Regions from separate parts of the Lysinibacillus sp. NPDC096212 genome, predicted to be linked through region 2. Evidence: riboswitches for the same ligand, from Rfam matches in the RefSeq annotation. Region 2 holds a riboswitch; each other region holds the start of a gene.
The links. A riboswitch is a leader RNA that binds a small molecule or an ion and turns the genes downstream of it on or off. The one in region 2 is predicted to bind thiamine pyrophosphate.
Positions count from the first base shown of each region.

Region 1: another riboswitch for thiamine pyrophosphate. It lies ahead of ACIQ7T_RS26710 (ABC transporter substrate-binding protein); the one in region 2 lies ahead of thiT (energy-coupled thiamine transporter ThiT).
Region 3: another riboswitch for thiamine pyrophosphate. It lies ahead of thiC (phosphomethylpyrimidine synthase ThiC); the one in region 2 lies ahead of thiT (energy-coupled thiamine transporter ThiT).
Region 4: another riboswitch for thiamine pyrophosphate. It lies ahead of thiW (energy coupling factor transporter S component ThiW); the one in region 2 lies ahead of thiT (energy-coupled thiamine transporter ThiT).

Region 1 covers NZ_JBIWFQ010000047.1:1,073-5,592, forward strand. The annotation lists gene ACIQ7T_RS26695 (ABC transporter ATP-binding protein) at 1-635, opposite strand, end outside; gene ACIQ7T_RS26700 (ABC transporter permease) at 613-1,383, opposite strand; gene ACIQ7T_RS26705 (thiamine-binding protein) at 1,383-1,673, opposite strand; gene ACIQ7T_RS26710 (ABC transporter substrate-binding protein) at 1,675-2,670, opposite strand; TPP riboswitch at 2,852-2,961, opposite strand; gene parC (DNA topoisomerase IV subunit A) at 3,422-4,520, opposite strand, start outside.
Region 2 covers NZ_JBIWFQ010000015.1:85,934-90,453, forward strand. The annotation lists gene ACIQ7T_RS15610 (AAA family ATPase) at 1-1,331, shown strand, start outside; gene ACIQ7T_RS15615 (magnetosome magnetite crystal formation protein family) at 1,544-1,870, opposite strand; TPP riboswitch at 1,995-2,103, shown strand; gene thiT (energy-coupled thiamine transporter ThiT) at 2,234-2,794, shown strand; gene ACIQ7T_RS15625 (hypothetical protein) at 2,918-3,061, opposite strand; gene map (type I methionyl aminopeptidase) at 3,315-4,070, shown strand; gene ACIQ7T_RS15635 (hypothetical protein) at 4,097-4,520, opposite strand, start outside.
Region 3 covers NZ_JBIWFQ010000031.1:16,164-20,683, reverse strand. The annotation lists gene ACIQ7T_RS23145 (S-layer protein) at 1-784, opposite strand, end outside; gene ACIQ7T_RS23140 (AEC family transporter) at 1,178-2,107, shown strand; TPP riboswitch at 2,406-2,520, shown strand; gene thiC (phosphomethylpyrimidine synthase ThiC) at 2,654-4,432, shown strand.
Region 4 covers NZ_JBIWFQ010000020.1:47,686-52,205, forward strand. The annotation lists gene ACIQ7T_RS18340 (MFS transporter) at 122-1,318, shown strand; TPP riboswitch at 1,386-1,493, shown strand; gene thiW (energy coupling factor transporter S component ThiW) at 1,621-2,121, shown strand; gene ACIQ7T_RS18350 (EVE domain-containing protein) at 2,203-2,682, opposite strand; gene ACIQ7T_RS18355 (hypothetical protein) at 2,698-3,021, opposite strand; gene ACIQ7T_RS18360 (MarR family winged helix-turn-helix transcriptional regulator) at 3,381-3,803, opposite strand; gene ACIQ7T_RS18365 (VWA domain-containing protein) at 4,295-4,520, opposite strand, start outside.

The DNA.
Region 1 (4,520 bases), on a different contig from region 2:
ACGATTATTTCCTTTTTCATTGTCGCTGGTCGTTTCGTGAGTACAATGATACGATCAGCTAAAAACAGAGCTTCCTCGATACTATGTGTAACGAATAATATAGACTTTCGATATTCCTCCCATATCGATAAAAGCCACGCCTGCATTTCAAGCCTTGTAAACTCATCAAGTGCAGAAAACGGCTCATCTAAGCATAAGATGGGCTTATCACTAACAATGGCACGAATAAACGATACACGCTGTTGCATACCCCCTGACAGCTCATTGGGATACGCATTTTCAAACGCTGCAAGCCCAACTTTGTCTAACCATTCCTTGGCCAAGTTCACGTTTGGTTTTCTATGAAGCTCCTCGACCATCGTGACATTTTCTACTATCGTACGCCATGGTAATAAACACGGCTGCTGAGGCATATAGCCAATCGTCCCTCTTTTTTTCTGGATATCTGTATCGTTTAATAAAATAGCACCCTTATCAATAGAAGTAACACCACCAATTAATTGAAAGAGTGTACTTTTTCCACTGCCTGACGGTCCGATAATCGCCACAAATTCCCCGTCCTTGACCTCAAACGATAAATTGCGAATAACCGGAAGAGCATCAAAGGATTTATCAATGTTTTGAATGCTTAGCATGGAGTCCTCTCCCCTTCACAACAAGTTTTTCTAACAATTGTATAGCACTAAATAATAGTAAACTTAAAAATACGATAGCAAAAATAGCTACAAACACGCGATCCGTTCGAAATGAAGATTGTGCTAATGTCATATAAACACCAATCCCCATTTTCGCACCTAACCATTCCGCAATGACAGCTCCCATGACGCTATAGGTTGCCGCAATCTTTACGCCTGAAAAAATCGCTGGATACGCATAAGGCCATTCAAGCTTCCAAAAGGTTTGTGCTTTCGTTGCACCAATCATCCTAAAATAATGCTTCAGCTCAGGCGAAGTTTGACGAAAGCCATCCATTGCCGAAATAACAATAGGGAAAAAGCACACAAGACAAATAATAATGAGCTTTGGCAATAAACCGAAGCCAAACCATATGATTAAGAGTGGTGCTAGAACGAGCACCGGGACATTCTGTGACATAATCAGAATAGGATAAAATAGCTCCCGCACAAACGTAAAACGATGTAATAGCACGGCAACCGTTAGCCCACATACTATCCCGATAGCTAGACCAAGAAGTGCTAATTGAACAGTCGCTAAAGCATGTGGCACAAACGTCTCATACGATTGAAAACCTTCTTTCAAAATGGCACTCGGTGCAGGCAAAAGCCAATGTGGAGTATCAGCAAAGCGGACAATTAGTTCCCATATGAATAAGAGGAAGGCGATAAAAATTATCGTCCTTCCTTGTTTGAAAGCTTGCCTCATCACTGGTATTTCTCCGTCAATGTACCCATTGTAATACCAGATGGCTGATATAAAATTTTCACTTGCGTGATGACATTGATCGCGCCCAGCTCAATCATCTTGTCATTCATTTTTTCAATGATTTGTAATAAAACCGGTAGCTCACCTTCCATTGTCGTTTCTAACGGGTGCACTTCATATTTAACTCCTGAAGCGTCGATAACCGCAATCGCTGCATCGACATATGGGATCACATCCTCATATTTTTCAGTTTTCGGGATAATTTGTACACTTATTAATGAGTTTGCCATATTACTTTGTCTCCTTTTTCGGTAAAAAGTCGTTTGTAAATGCTTGTACTGCGTTAAATTCGCCCTCTAAAACTTTGTTGCTGGCCATCCATTTCGCGTAGTTTTCCCAGACAGCTAGCTTTTGCTCGCCCCATTGTTTAGCGTCGTCTTGATACTTATCTGCTAGCCATTCCTGACTTTTATGCACAAGGTTTTTATCTAAATCAGGTACAGCTTCTAGTAAAATATCAGCTGCCTCATTCGGATGTATTATCGCATATTCATAGCCCTTTGCTGCAGCAGCGACAAATGCTTTGACCGTCTCAGGATCATCCTTAATCATTTTTTCATTTGTAGCGAGTACAGGCGTGTAATAATCTAACTGATCACTATAATCTGTTAAATATAGCATGTTCAGTTTTTCGCCACGTAGTTCTGCTTCGATACCTGTCCATGCATAATAGATCCACGCAAAATCAATATCTTTTTTCATCATTGTGAAGAAATCTATATCGCCTGCATTGACAATATCTAACTTATTAATATCCGCATTTTCTGTTTGCATAAGTGATTGTAGTACAGCCTTTTCAAGTGGTGCACCCCAGCCACCGTATGTTTTACCTTCAAAATCCTTTGGTGACGAAATGCCTTTTGATGCAATGGATGCGAAGCCAGAAGTATTATGCTGAATAATCGCTGCAATCGATACTAAAGGTACATCTTGCACACGGGCCTGTGTAATCCCTTCCTGATAACTTACGCCAAACTGAGCCTTGCCAGACGCCACAAGCTGATCAGCACCTGTTTCGCCAGGTAATAAAATATCGACATCTAAGCCTTGCTCCTTAAAGAAGCCAAGTTTTTTCGCAACATATAAACCTGTATGATTTGTGTTCGGTGTCCAATCGAGAACGACTGATACTTTTGTTAATCCCTTAGTATCCTTTTTATCCTCTTTTTCGCTACAGCCCACTAATGTTAACAGTGTAGCCAACAGGATCAATAACCATTTTTTCATGCTGAATCCTCCAAGTAAAGTAGTGTGAAATTGTTCATAAATGAATGTGTTTACCAGAAGAAAGCGTATTCACGGTCTGTTTACACCCAAACCCAAAGTCTGTGCATGAATAAAAGTCTGAAAACATAAAAAACGCCTAGGATTCCTCCCAGACGTTTTGTAATCAATATCAAAAACTTTTACTTTTTGAATAGATGTTCCCTACGCTGGTACGAGCCAAATCAGGTTCAAAGAGTCAGCGTCTATCGGACACAATCTCAGCTGGCAACACCAGCCCCCCTACATTCTTTCCATATGAACTTTTCGTGATTATTATACCCATATCTATCCGTAAATGACAAGGCTCTGTTTTCTGAAAGCCCCGTAAATATAATTTAAAGCCTCATCTTTCTCTTCAACAATTCCATTTCCTGAGAATATTCACCGTTTTTTTGGTAAAACATTTTTTATTTAAAAGGAATCCCCTCCTGAAATCAAGAAGCGGTATATTGTTCGAAGTTTTAATAGGCACTGTTAAATACTATTGTTGATAATCAAATCAAGAACCTTTTGTGGTTTTTAATTTTTGCTTTTAGTAGTAAGACGTTGAATAAGAATCAGTAATCTTCATAACAACTTACTTGTAAAGCTACACCCGATTCACCAATTTGCCTAAAAACTTTATTGTCACTATACACCTACCCTTTCTTTTGATTAGACTATATAGAAAAAAAGCCCAGCTCTCTAAGGAGCATGGGCTATAAAATCAGTTTTATTTCTCTTCTTTTTTGACCGTAAAGACATGTGAAATAGCACCGTCTGTAGCTATATCCACTTTAAAGGAGCCATTGGAATGGCGATCTGCTCGAGTTAATGCTTGTACATCAAGGATCTCTTGCACGCCTTTTTCCGTTTCGATTGTTAGCCGTTCCTCATCAGTTACCTTGACTACAGCCACGATACGATGTGGGTTCGCTTTTAATTCTGTTAACACTTTTAAGCCACGTTTTGCACGACTCGTCATCTCTACCTCGGCAACATTCATTTTCTTCACCGCACCACGATGTGTCACAATCGCAACATATGCCGTGGCATTTGGCGGTAAAACATTGATGCCGACTAATGCTTCTCCGTCTTTCAGCGTAATCCCTTTGACACCGCCTGTTTTCACACCCGTTACTGGCAATTCCTCCATTGGGAAACGAATAGCATAGGCAGTATCTGTTGTTAACATTAGTTCTACTTCGTCTGTCACGATACCTGCAAAAATCATTTCATCGCCTGACTTAACATTCATCGTTTTGATTGGTTTAGAATAACGTGTAACAGCATAATCTGCTACAGGTGAGCGTTTAATTTGTCCATCTTTCGTAGCCGTTAAAATATACGTATTGGCCTGTTCAAATGTCTCAAAACCATATACAGCAATAATAGATTCATCTTCCCCTGTCGGCACAATACTAGAAATATGCTGACCAAGATCCTTCCAACGAATATCAGGTAGTTCATGGACAGGCTGATAAATATAATTGCCTCGGTTTGTGAATAGTAATAGATGATGCTGCGTATTTAAATTCTCTTCATATAACAAATAATCGGAATCCTTCATCGCAAAATCCTGACCATTCGAAGCTGCATGTGAACGTGTAGATGTACGCTTAATATAGCCATCCTTTGTGACAGTCACTACGACCTCTTCACTTGGGACAAGGACATCTAACGTAATTTTGATTTCTTCAATTTCTTGTTCGATTTTTGAACGACGTGGCTCTGCAAAGCGCTTTTTAATGTCAAGTAGTTCCTGTTTAATAACACGTACAAGCTTTGCTTCACTATTAAGAATACCTTCAAGCTTGGCGATCAGTTTATTT
Region 2 (4,520 bases):
AGATTGATCAATCGAATCAAGCACAAATTGTAGCCTCCTTGCAAAACGTAGAGCAACAAATAACAATCTTAAAAGTAGTGAGCAATCAATTGTCTGATGTACGTATGCAACAAAAAGATCATCGTACACGAATGGAGCAGCTACAAGAAAAGCAATTAAAACTAGAGCAATATTTAGCTGAGAAGACAAAGGAATTGACTAAGGAACAAGCAATTGTGGAAGAGCAGCAAAAGCATATTCCAGAAAATCTTACGACGCTGCAAGCATTGAAACAGGCAATCGCTGATATAGGGTCACAAAAGGTTGCATTACAAACCGCGTGGAATATTAGCCAACAAAGTCTGCAATCTGCCAAGGAAGCAGCAAATAATGCTAGAATGACCGTAGAAATAGCGAAACAGGCATTTGAGGAATTAAAGCTGAAAATGGATGAAAAGCGCGAGCAATTTTCAGTAAGTATGACGGAAGCGGGCTTTGAAAACTATGAAGAATTTGCTACTGGGAAGCGAAGCATGCTGCAAATAGAAGCTTTACGGAAGGCTTGCAATGATTATGCACTACAAATCCACACATTACAGGTACAAATTACTGAGGGCGAGAAGCACCTTAAAGGGCAAGAGAAACAAGATTTAACGGTAATGGAAGAAAAGCTAGGGATGCTGCGTGTCACATATGAGGAAGCCTTCAAAGTATTGCAGCAAATGGAAGGATTTGCGAAGGCTTGTGTAGACTTTATCGAAAAAGTTGAGGAGACCGAACGGGAGATTCATTTACTTGAAAAAGAGGCAGGACGAGTGAAGGAGCTCTATGCAATGTTAAATGGACAGAATGCGAAAAAGCTGTCTTTTGAGCGTTATATTCAAATCAATTATTTAGATAAAATTACAGAGGCAGCAAATGTCCGGCTTTATCATTTATCCAACGGTCAATTTGAGCTACGACGTTCTGATCGCTTAGAAAAGCATGCTAAGCAAAGTGGGCTTGGACTAGATGTGTATGATGCTTATACAGATCAATTACGAGATGTGAAAACACTATCAGGGGGAGAAAAGTTTAATGCTTCTTTAAGTCTTGCCCTTGGGATGGCAGATGTCATTCAAAGCTTTCAAGGTAATATCCGCATTGAAACGATGTTTATTGATGAGGGCTTCGGTTCTCTCGATGAAGAAGCATTAAATAAGGCGATTGATACGCTTATTGATTTACAAGATTCCGGACGCATGATTGGAGTCATTTCACACGTTGCAGAGTTAAAAGCTACAATGCCTGCTGTGTTGCATGTTGAAAAAGCAATGAACGGTCACAGTCAAACATATTTTGAAGTGAAATAACAAAGAGGCGTATTTCTGTTTATATGGAAATACGCCTTTTTTGTTATTTTTTTGTTACGTTAGGATTTGTTCCTTTTTTTGCAGCGATTACTTTTTTGACAATCGGGATAACGATAGGTGCTAATTTTACAGCGGTTTTAACAACTTTAGATACTTTCACAAAATAACAGCTCCTTAAGTACTATCTGTTTAAGGAGAGGTTGAGATGAAACTTATCGGATCACGCGAACAGCCTGAACAATATTCCAAATAACGACTCCTAATGAAACGAGAATGTAAATTGCGAATGAAGCAAACCAAATGATAAGAAAATTATTACTACCGTCAAAATTGGTGTTGAATGATAAAGTTGAGAAGACAAAGACTGCAAAGAATATGATTCCGAATGCGACTGGAATTATATGCGAAATCAGTGCTCGAATAGAGTGCCTCTTTACGTCGCTATCTTTTGTAACAAAGTAAACGACTAATGGCACAATAAAGGGTGCGAATAAAATACTGAGATAACTAAAGGCAGATAAAATTTTTTGGTTCTCCATAGTAGTACCTCCTTTTTTAATATTTACGCATGAAAAACGATAAAGTTTCAAAAAAAAATGTGGAAGAGGTTGTAATCGTAACAGTGTTTGCGTACAATGAGGTTGTTCAATTAAATTAAGATGTAACGACCACAAGGGGAGCTGATGATGTCAGCTGAGACTGGGCACGTAATGCCTTGACTCTTCGAACCTGTAAGTTAACACTTGCGTAGGGATTGTGGATAGAAACCGACACTTTTACGATGTGAGGCTCTGTCCTGGCATCGTTTTTTTATCTTTATTGATGCCAGATAGGGACATATTTGCCAACTGATTTCTATTCCTGCTCTTGTATCCTACATCGGAACAAAGGAGAGAATATTTATGGACAATAAAAAACTTTTAATGCTTGTGGAGATTGCGATATTCGCAGCGATTGGCCTTGTACTAGATCAGGTTTCCTTTAAAGTATGGGCACAAGGCGGCTCTGTTAGTCTAGTGATGGTACCAATAATTTTAATAGCATTCCGCTGGGGCCTTATTCCTGGCCTGACAACGGGATTACTTATTGGTGTGATGCAAACAATGTTTGGCGCCTATATTATACATTGGCTACAAGGATTACTTGATTATGGTGTTGCCTTTACAGTAGTAGGCTTGGCGGCCGTTGTTCGCCGACCAGTGCTCGATGCTGCCAAAGATTTAAACAAAAAGAAAATGGCACTTTATATTATTGTAGGAACTGTATTAGCGGGCTTTTTACGTTATGCAGCACATACCATTGCGGGCGCTGTATTTTTCTCAGAGTATGCTGGCGATCAAAATGCGTGGATTTATTCAATCATCTACAATGGAACATATATGCTACCAGCAACGATTTTAACAGCGATTGTCGGTGTTCTACTATTTACAGCAGCACCTCAATTAATGCAACGAAAATCATAATTAGTATGCCCTTCACATAAGTGGAGGGTTTTATTATTATTGAAACTAGAACACCCACCTTTTATACCCTAAAAAGAATCCAAAAGGCGGAGGATTTTTAGAGCTAGATAGGGATGGCATTTGTTAAAACGTATCCATGGATATAGTTGATTGGAGTGGAGACTGGGCGACTCTTTGGGGATTAGCAATAGAGGAACGGAGGCTAAAACCATCACGTCCTGTGATAACGCCTTCGTGACCAACATCCTGTTGGCCTAAGCGGCTCATCGGACGCCCCCAGGAAGCTTTGCTCTGTGCGAAAGCGAAGCGACAGCAACAAATGTGTTTCTGTAGCGAAAGCAAAGCGTCAGCTACAAAGCGCCCAGTCGGAACGGAAATCAACCCCACGCTATAGTGAAGAGCCTGTTTTTCAGCACTTTACAATTCATGATGGCATATAATATTTAAAGCGTTTAGCGTTTTTTGTATAAAAAGTTATGTTATATTAATGAATAGACATTAGATGAAAGGGACGTTAAAAATGATTGTAAAAACGCAAGAAGAGATTGAAGCATTTAAAAAAATCGGCCGTATTTGTGCTGAAATTCGTGAGGCAATGAAGGCTGCTACAAAACCAGGTGTAACAACACTTGAATTAGATGAAATTGCAGGTCGTATGTTTGCAGAAGCAGGAGCAATTTCTGGACCTAAAGGGGAGTATGATTTCCCAGGATACACATGTATTAGTGTGAATGAGGAAGTCGCACATGGTATTCCAGGTAAACGTGTGATTAACGAGGGAGATATCGTAAATATTGATGTATCTGGTTCATTAAATGGCTATTTTGCTGATACGGGCATTTCATTTGTAGTTGGTGATGGCTATGAGGATAAAGAAAAGTTATGTCGCGTAGCTAAAAGTGCTTTCGACCGTGCGATGACAAAAGTAAAAGCTGGATCAAAATTAAACCAAATCGGTAAAGCTGTTGAGCGTGAAGCATATGCCAATGATTTAACAGTGATTATGAACCTAACAGGTCATGGTTTAGGTCGTTCTTTACACGATGAGCCAAATCATATTTTAAACTACTACGATGCTTGGGATTCAACAATTATGAAAGAAGGCATGGTGCTTGCAGTCGAGCCATTTATCTCAGCGAAAGCGGAGCATATTGTAGAGTCAGGTGATGGCTGGACATTCGTTACGCCAGACAAATCATTAGTTGCTCAAATCGAGCATTCAATTATCGTTACTAAAGACAAACCAATTATTTTAACTTCTCTAGATGAACAATAAAAAAGCTAAAAATCCTGCTAACCAATTTATTTTTGGTAGGCAGGATTTTTTTTAATAAATAATATACCGACAAGTAGCACTCCGCATAAAAACAAGGCTGCAGTTGTCACAAGTAGCTCATCAAAACCATTATGTAATGCGACCCCGATATAGGACCAGATAAATACACTTGGGTAGATAATATCAAAATAATGGAATCCAATATGTAGCGCTATTGCTGCTCCAACTGTTAGTAAAATAACTGCCCAAAGTGGATCACTAAGGCCAAGACCATTCCATTGATAAGATGTTAGCGTAAAGCTTACATTTGTCATTAGGCTAAATGTAACCCAGGCTAAATAAATCGAGAAGGGTATACGACCTGTGAGTGAATTATTGCTGAGAGGGTACGTTTTGTACAACTTAAATAAATACAGTACTAAAGCAAACGTACTGATAATTGACATGATA
Region 3 (4,520 bases), on a different contig from region 2:
CCACCTTTGCCCCGTGTTTGACGATCACTTGTTCAATTTTACCTTCTCCGTAAAGGCTAAAATCATTCTCAACATCGATTGTAAGCTTATCAACATTGGCTGTAACTTCAAATGCTGCAACTTTACCAACTACATCGATTTTTGAAATAGCTTTGTCAGAAGTCACATTTACTTTAGTGCGCTCCAAGTTAATGTTTGGAGATTTAATATCTTTTAGGGAAACATTTAACCAATTAATATTTCTAGTCAATAAAGGCTTAAAAGTAATTGTATCCCCAATAGCAACGTTATCAATTGTAATGGCCTTCTTCACAAGATTAGTTACAATAAGCTTATCTTTAATGTTTACATTTTGAACCTTTACATAATCCGCATTTACAGTTAGGCTTCCTTCAATTTGTGCGTCACCACCATCAAAATATACCGCTTTATTGTCAGTGCCAGCTTTAGTTAATGTTAGTTCTGTAATGCTCGTAATTTCGCCGTTTTTTACTACAATTGTAGCTTGGGCATTCTTCAATGCAGTGCTATTCGCTGTTTTAAAGAGAGGTTTCAGCGACTGACTAATTTTAAATTGGCCATTGGATGTAAGTACTTTCTCTTTAGTGACGTTGTTAATGGTAACAGTTTGCCCCTTTGTTTTGGCTGCAGCTACCTGCCCATCCATTTGAATTGAGTGGTTTAAAGATGAATCATTTGAAGCGGCATCTGCAGTTGACATTGGTGATACTAGGGTTGCTGTAATAGCAGTTGCCATAAAAGTCGTTAATACTTTATTCTTCATTTTAGTCACTCCGATCATCGTATTTAATGGATAATATATCATATATTTCTCTAATTTAGTACATAAAGGGTATATTTTACTATTTATTATTCTTAAATGAAATGTAGTCCCTTTTTCTGTATCGTTCGTTTTTAAGAATCCTTAATTATTTCAGAAAATCTGAAAGTGAAGTGCGGTTTTTTTTGCGCGAAACTTGGTAATTTGGTGCGGAAATCACGCTCATTTCAAGCGCTATAACGTTCCGAAAGATAACTTTTACCATCTATTAAAGACACTGTATTAGTTCAATGTGTTCAGAAAAAATGCCTTGATATGAGCGGTGAGTTGATTTTGAAGTACATTGACCAAGCATAAAAACAGCACTACTATAGGAGAGGGAAGGGGGACATCACTATGGTGTATCTCGGTATGATATTTTTTCAAATTGTAGCTCCGATTTTAGTGCTTCTAGTACTTGGCGCAGTTTTACAAAAGAAATTTCGCTTTAATTTAAAGGCGTTATCCCAACTTATTACATATTGTTTCATGCCAGCAGCTGTTTTTGTGAATTTATATGAAACGAGTATAGAGCTGTCTGTACTTGGGGAAGTTGCGTTATTTATCCTACTCTTTATCGGAAGCCAAATGGTGCTTAGTCACTTTCTAGCAAAGGGACTCGGTTTAGTAAAAACAGAGGCGGCAGTGTTTAAAAATAGTGTTGTCCTAATTAATTCAGGTAACTATGGTATTCCGGTTGCACAGATGATTTTTGTGACCCAGCCGATTGGAGTAGCAATTCAGGTCATTCTTGTAATATTTCAAAATATGACGACCTACACTTACGGCTTGTATAATTTAATCTCTTCAACAAAATCGGGCATGTCTATTGTGAAAGACTTCCTCAAAATGCCTATTATTCATGCACTTATTATTGGAGTGGCAATGAACTATTTTAATATTGCTATTCCACAGTTTGTAAGAATTCCGATAGATCATGTGGCAGATGGCTTTATCGCTGTAGCATTAATAACTTTAGGGGCACAACTATCCCAGCTTGAAATCAAATCCATGTTCAATAAAGTGGTATTCATTAGCTGTTTTACGCGACTAGTCATAGGGCCAACCGTAGCATTGTTTATCATTTTTGCGCTTGGTCTTGACGGTGTCGTGGCACAATCACTTTTTATAGCTAGTTCGTTCCCGACGTCGCGAAATAGCTCAAGTTTGGCATTAGAATATGACGTAGAATCGGCAACTGCTGCACAAACAGTTTTATTTTCAACGATTGTAAGCTGTATTACAGTGACAATCGTGATTTATGTAGCGGAACTGTTGTTTACCTAACTGCTAGGTGCTATTTGGAATAAGAGATGGCAGCCTCTCATTTTAAGTGGAATCTAACAAATATAAGTTTATTAGCAGAACGTGGGGCGTCCGATGAGCCGCTTCGCTTCGCTTCGCTGCAGGGTCTCATCTGTGACGCTGATCCCCGAGGAGTCGCCCAGCCTCCACTCCAATCAACTAATATACATGGCACAAGTTTTAATGAATACCATCGACAACTTTTAATGATAAGCCAAAAATAATTCAAATGAAGCTTCCATCTCTTAACAATATCTGCTACACTATCATCAAACTTAATAGCATTAACTAGGGGAGTCTGATGAGTCAGGCTGAGAGGGAAACGCATAGAGGTTTCTTGACCCTTTGGACCTGATCTGGCTCATACCAGCGTGGGAAAGTTAACCATTATTGCACTCAATGTTATTTGCAATAACTATACCTTTACATTCTTAGCCGGATCCAAATTTTTTTGGATTCGGCTTTTGTCTTTGTTTGGGTGAGCTAGATTCGGTCCTTATATAAATGTAAAAGGGAGCGAAGTAGTTTATGACAACAGTTAGCGACAAGAATATTACGATTATGTCTAGTTTTGAAGGAAGTAAAAAAGTTTACGTAGAAGGATCTCAATCAGATATTTTAGTGCCAATGCGTGAAATTGCTCTAAGTCCAACGACAGGAAGCTTTGGTGAAGAGGAAAATGCGCCAGTACGTGTTTATGATACGAGCGGCCCGTACACTGATCCTGCGTATAAGGTGGATATTACGAAAGGATTGCCAGCTTTATGTAGTGCATGGATCAAAGAACGCGGTGATGTTGAAGAATACGAAGGTCGTACTATCAAGCCAGAAGATAATGGATTCCGTAAAGCTGATGATCCGCGAATGAATGAAAATGTTTTTCCGGAATTATCTAGAAAGCCTTTACGCGCGAAGAAAGGTAAAAATGTAACACAGCTTCACTATGCACGAAAGGGAATTATTACTCCAGAAATGGAATTTGTAGCGATACGTGAAAATATGGACCCGGAATTTGTGCGCTCAGAAATCGCTGCAGGACGTGCTATTTTGCCATCTAATATTAATCACCCTGAGGCAGAGCCGATGATTATTGGACGTAACTTCCACGTGAAAATTAACGCCAATATTGGCAATTCAGCAGTGTCATCCTCTATTGCAGAAGAGGTAGAAAAAATGACGTGGGCTACACGCTGGGGTGCTGATAACATTATGGATTTATCTACTGGTAAGCATATTCATACGACACGTGAATGGATTATCCGTAATGCCGCGGTGCCAGTAGGAACGGTGCCGATTTATCAAGCGCTAGAAAAAGTAAATGGTGTGGCAGAGGATTTAACGTGGGAAGTGTATCGTGATACGTTAATCGAACAGGCTGAGCAAGGTGTTGATTACTTCACGATTCATGCAGGGGTATTACTGCGCTATGTGCCATTAACGGCTAATCGTGTAACAGGCATAGTGTCCCGTGGAGGCTCGATTATGGCGCAGTGGTGTTTATATCATCATCAAGAGAGCTTTTTATATACTCATTTTGAAGAAATCTGTGAAATTATGAAAACCTATGATGTAGCCTTCTCTTTAGGTGATGGTTTACGTCCGGGTTCTATAGCAGATGCAAATGATGAGGCTCAATTTGCGGAGCTAGATACGCTAGGGGAATTAACGCAAATTGCCTGGAAGCATGATGTACAGGTGATGGTAGAAGGACCAGGGCATGTACCAATGCATCTTATTAAAGAAAATATGGATAAGCAGTTAGAGGTGTGTAAGGAAGCACCTTTCTATACTTTAGGGCCGTTAACAACAGATATTGCTCCTGGCTATGACCATATTACATCAGCTATCGGTGCTGCGATGATCGGTTGGTATGGTACAGCGATGCTATGTTATGTGACGCCTAAAGAGCATCTCGGCTTACCAAATCGTGAGGATGTTCGCGTAGGGGTTATTACGTATAAAATTGCTGCACACGCGGCAGATTTAGCGAAAGGGCATCCGGGAGCACAGCAGCGTGACGATGCACTATCTAAGGCACGATTTGAATTCCGCTGGCGCGATCAATTCAATCTTTCGTTAGATCCAGAGCGTGCGGTCGAATACCACGATGAAACGTTGCCTGCAGAAGGAGCGAAAACTGCGCACTTCTGTTCAATGTGTGGACCTAAGTTTTGTAGTATGAGAATCTCACAAGATATTCGTAATTATGCAAAAGATCAAGATTTAAATACGACTGAAGCGATCCACCAAGGTATGCAGGAAAAGGCAAAGGAATTTAAAAAGGCAGGCAGTCAAATTTATCAATAATTATTAGAGCGGGCTTGTGTCTACTAGACACAAGCCTTTTTTGGTCATTAAGATAAAAAAGCTCCATGTGAAGTTGCCCTTCACATGG
Region 4 (4,520 bases), on a different contig from region 2:
ATTTTATTTGATCAATAGAATCCTCATAACCTTACTACTAAATCTCAGACTTATAGTCAATAGCAAACGTACAAGCCTTGTGGTAGACTGTAGTATATTTGATTAAAGAAAGGGGTATTCGATGACCCAGCAGAAGTCTAACAAGGCGGCTTTGTATATTTTAATGTTTAATATGTTTATCGCAATGGGGAGTATCGGAATTATTATTCCTGTCATGCCTGATTATTTAAAACTATTTGGTGCTGCAGGACAAGTACTTGGCATGTTGATTGCAACGTTCGCCTTAGCACAATTCGTATTTTCTCCAATTGCTGGGAATCTTTCCGATCAATACGGTCGTAAAAATCTCATTATTTTCGGCCTTATCGTAACAGGACTTGCACAAATTGGATTCGGACTTTCTACAGATGTGTGGATGCTCTTCTTGGCACGCTTTTTAGGTGGCCTTGGATCTGCATTTGTGGCACCTCCTATAATGGCATTTGTGGCTGACATCACAACGTACGAGGAACGCGGAAAAGGTATGGGGATGATAGGGGCAGCAATGTCCTTTGGTTTTATGATCGGACCAGGTATTGGCGGATTCCTCTCAAAAGTTAGTTTGCATTTTCCGTTTTATACTGCTGGATGTGCAGCTATCTTAGCAGCTATTTTATCGTTCTTTTTATTGCCTGCTACAAAACCGAACACTGCTAAAAAAGCACAGAAGCAGGATAATCTTGCAAAGCAGATGGCCCGTTCAGTCCGAATGCCTTATTTTGTCATGCTAATTATCATGCTTGTATTCTCTTTCGGGATTGCTAACTTCCAAACAACATTATCATTATTTGTTACAGACAAGTTTAATTACACACCTACTGATATCGCCATTATATTAGTTATGGGCGGCGCTTTTGGTGTTGTTGTACAGATGTTTGTTATTACACCGCTGTTTAATCGCTTCGGCGAAATGAAAGTAGTGTTAGTCAATTTATTTATTGCAGCCGTTTCGATTTTCTTAATATTATTCGCATCTGGTTTTGCACTTATTTTAATTGTAGCGACCATCTTCTCTACAGCTACGACATTGATTCGCCCAGCCGTCAACACATTGATTTCAAAGCTTGCTGAGAATGAACAGGGCTATGCAGCTGGTCTGAACAATGCTTATATGAGTCTTGGTAATATGATTGGTCCAGCTCTAGCAGGTATATTATTCGATTGGAATATGAACAGTCCTTATATATTCGGGTCTATTATTTTAATGGCTTGTTTCTTCCTTGCCCTTATTTGGACAATGAAAAAAGCACCACATCTTATGCACCCTGATACAAAATAGTCTGAAAAGTTATTGACTATTTTTAGTAGTATGCTACATTAATATGTGAAAAACTAAAAATTCTATTAATTACCACTAGGGGAGTCTTTAAAAGGCTGAGACGTATATTATCATATACGGACCCTTTGAACCTGATCTAGTTCACACTAGCGGAGGGAAGTGCCGACACTTGCTTTTTACTATGTAGATACAAGGCCGCTTCCTATTGTTTTTTAGGAAGCGGCTTTTTTACGCTTTAGCGGCGGAACTCTCCTGTTTAGCGGCGCTAACTATAAAATTCACATTTCAAAGGAGTGGAAATTATGTCAATTCGAAAATTAACAATCATGGCCTTATTAGTAGCAATTGCCGTAGCAGGTTCTACCTTCGTTTCAATACCAACGGGGATTGCGCGTGCCTACCCTGTCCAACATGCCATTAATGTTATCGGTGCTATCATTCTTGGTCCAGTGCCTACTGTTATGGTCGCCTTTGTCACAGCCATTATTCGTATTTTAACAGGCACAGGCTCATTACTAGCTATACCTGGCAGTGTTATTGGCGCTCTATGTGCAGCTCTTGCCTATAAATACAGCGGTAAGCAATGGCTTGCAGGAGTCAGTGAAATGTTGGGGACAGGTATCATTGCCTCACTTATCGCAGTACCTTACGCGCATTTATTAATGGGGACATCCGTTGCTGCTTTATTTTTCATGCCAGCCTTTTTAACTTCAAGTACCATTGGTGCTATGCTAGGCATTGTCGTTGCTAGCAATTTGCGTAAGACAGTATTTGTAACTAACCTTAACACTCAGCTTAAATAACTTGATTTACAGCAATTTAAAAACGTTACTTTCTTTAATGACAATTAATTAAGAAAGTAACGTTTTTTGTTCCAACCTAATTCACCCATACTTCAACGGTAATCCCATTTCATGAGCAATTAATAAAAAGTCTTTTTTGCTTATTTCAAAATGACCAAATCTAAATTTATAGCCATATTTGGATTTGTCCTCTACAAACTCTAAATAATCTAAGATCCTTTTTATTGGCACAGCTTTTGCATCTTTATAAAAGTCTATATCTCTTCTAAAAGGAATAAAATTTTCTGCCATTTGGAACTCGTATATTCGCTCGTCCTTCACTCTTCCAATTGCGGTAAATGCTCTTACAGGCTCATTACCATCTAGACTTCTTTTAGGAGAATAATAAATGATCCAGTCTCCTTTTTGCATTCGTTTCAAAGGTCTTTCTTTACCATGGCATAGCTGGCCGAATCCTCCCTCAACCCCTTTTTGCACATGATTAAGAGATACCACACCAATCCAATATTTCGTGTCTCTTTCAGGTGTAGGAAGGGAATTTTTATTAGGATTTAATGACATAGCTTCCGCCCCCTTTTATTTTGGAATCATCGCCAACGATTTTATTTTTTCATTTTCAAGAATCAACCTTTCTTCCAGAATCACTGGGTTTGGCAAACCATCCCAAGTAGTTAAAACTGTAGCAATACATTCTGTATCATCACCATCAATATTTTGGATAGTTAATTTAAAGCCTTTTGGCATAGGTGACGTGTAAAAGTTTTGTATTTCTTTTCTTCCTTTAAAAATTTCACCTTTAAAATTTTTTAATTCTCCATGATCTACATACATATCAGATAAATCCTGACCCTCTTCTTGCGCTCTTCTCAAATACTCCTTCATAACCTCTACTGCTTTCATTTCTCATCACTCTTTCTTTTTTATTGATATGGTTATCAATTATGCCTCGGCATAATTGTTGCTGTCGCTTCGCTTTCGCACAGATAAACAATGCGTCCGGATTCGGCTTTGTGCTTAGGCCTGCAGATGTTTTTTGTGCGAAAGCGTAGCGGAAGTGGCACCGTTGCAGGTCAGTTAGCCGTTATCGCATGGATGCGATGGTTTTAGGCTAACATCCTTTATTAACTCCTTTCCGAATCCGTGACATCCGCCGGAGGCTTTAGGCCAACACGAAGTTGGTCACTCAGTCGTTGCCACAGGACGTGGCGTTCTTAGACTGAGTTCCTCTATTTCAGCAGGTTGCTGAAAGAAGTTAAACCCTATTCACGATTTTCATATACTTTTTTCAATATGCTTTTCAACAGCTCTTTTTCTTCCAATGATAGTACGTTTAACACTTCATTCTCAGAAATCGAAAGGGTCTTCAATAAATCTTCTGCCAAATTTTCACCATGTTCCGTAAGGCATATTAAATTCTCTCTTCTATTTTCTGGATTTTTCTCCCTATAAACATAATTTCTTTCTTCTAGACCATCGATAAAAAAGCGGACACTATTTTTATCTAACTTTAAAATCTGCCCTATTTGAATTTGACTAAGTTTATTTTCTTTTACAGCAATCATGATCCCGACTTCTCTGGATTTCATTTGATATTTTTCACTAATATATTTCTCGAGGTTTTCCTCCAAAGCCTCTGCTAATTTAAAACTAAGAAACCCAAAAGAATTCATTATATTGGTCATGTCCAAACCTCCAAAATCCATAGTACTTAAAAGTGATAGTAATATTTTATTACTATCATCCATTATTACATTCGTGCATATTATTTACAAGGAAAATTTTTCTTATCACAAAAAAAGATCTCTAGTTTCACAAAAGTAGAAATCTAAAACTCATCATCATATGGTGGTTGATTACCGTTCCGACTGGGCGCTTTGTTGCTGCCGCTACGTTAGCACTACGCTTTCGCACAGAAAACATTCGCTTCGCTGCAGGGTCTCGGGCCAGCACGATGCTGGTCACGAAGGTGTTATCACAGGACGTGATGGTTTTAGCCTTCGTTCCTCTATTGCTAATCCCCAAGGAGTCGCCCAGTCTCCACTCCAATCAACTAATTATTTATGGTATATGCTTTAACAAATGTCATTCCGATCTTTTGGTGATAACTCTAAAATAGAATGACAAAAAAACGATGGCTCATTACTATAAAGCAATGAACCATCGTTTTTAGTTACTAGGATCGTTTTCTCATACCCTTTAATAGCTGGGCAACATTTGTGTCCTCTGCCTGTATCTGTGTTTCCTCTACAGGCTGTTCTTTTTTCTTCGGCCTTGTTAGGAAGCCCCAACCAAAGCGTCGAATAGTAATATCTATGAAGAATAGTAGCATACCTGCCAATAAGAGCCATGTTGCAATATTTTGGCGTTCCGCACCTTTTTTAGTAAATTCACGGAATGCC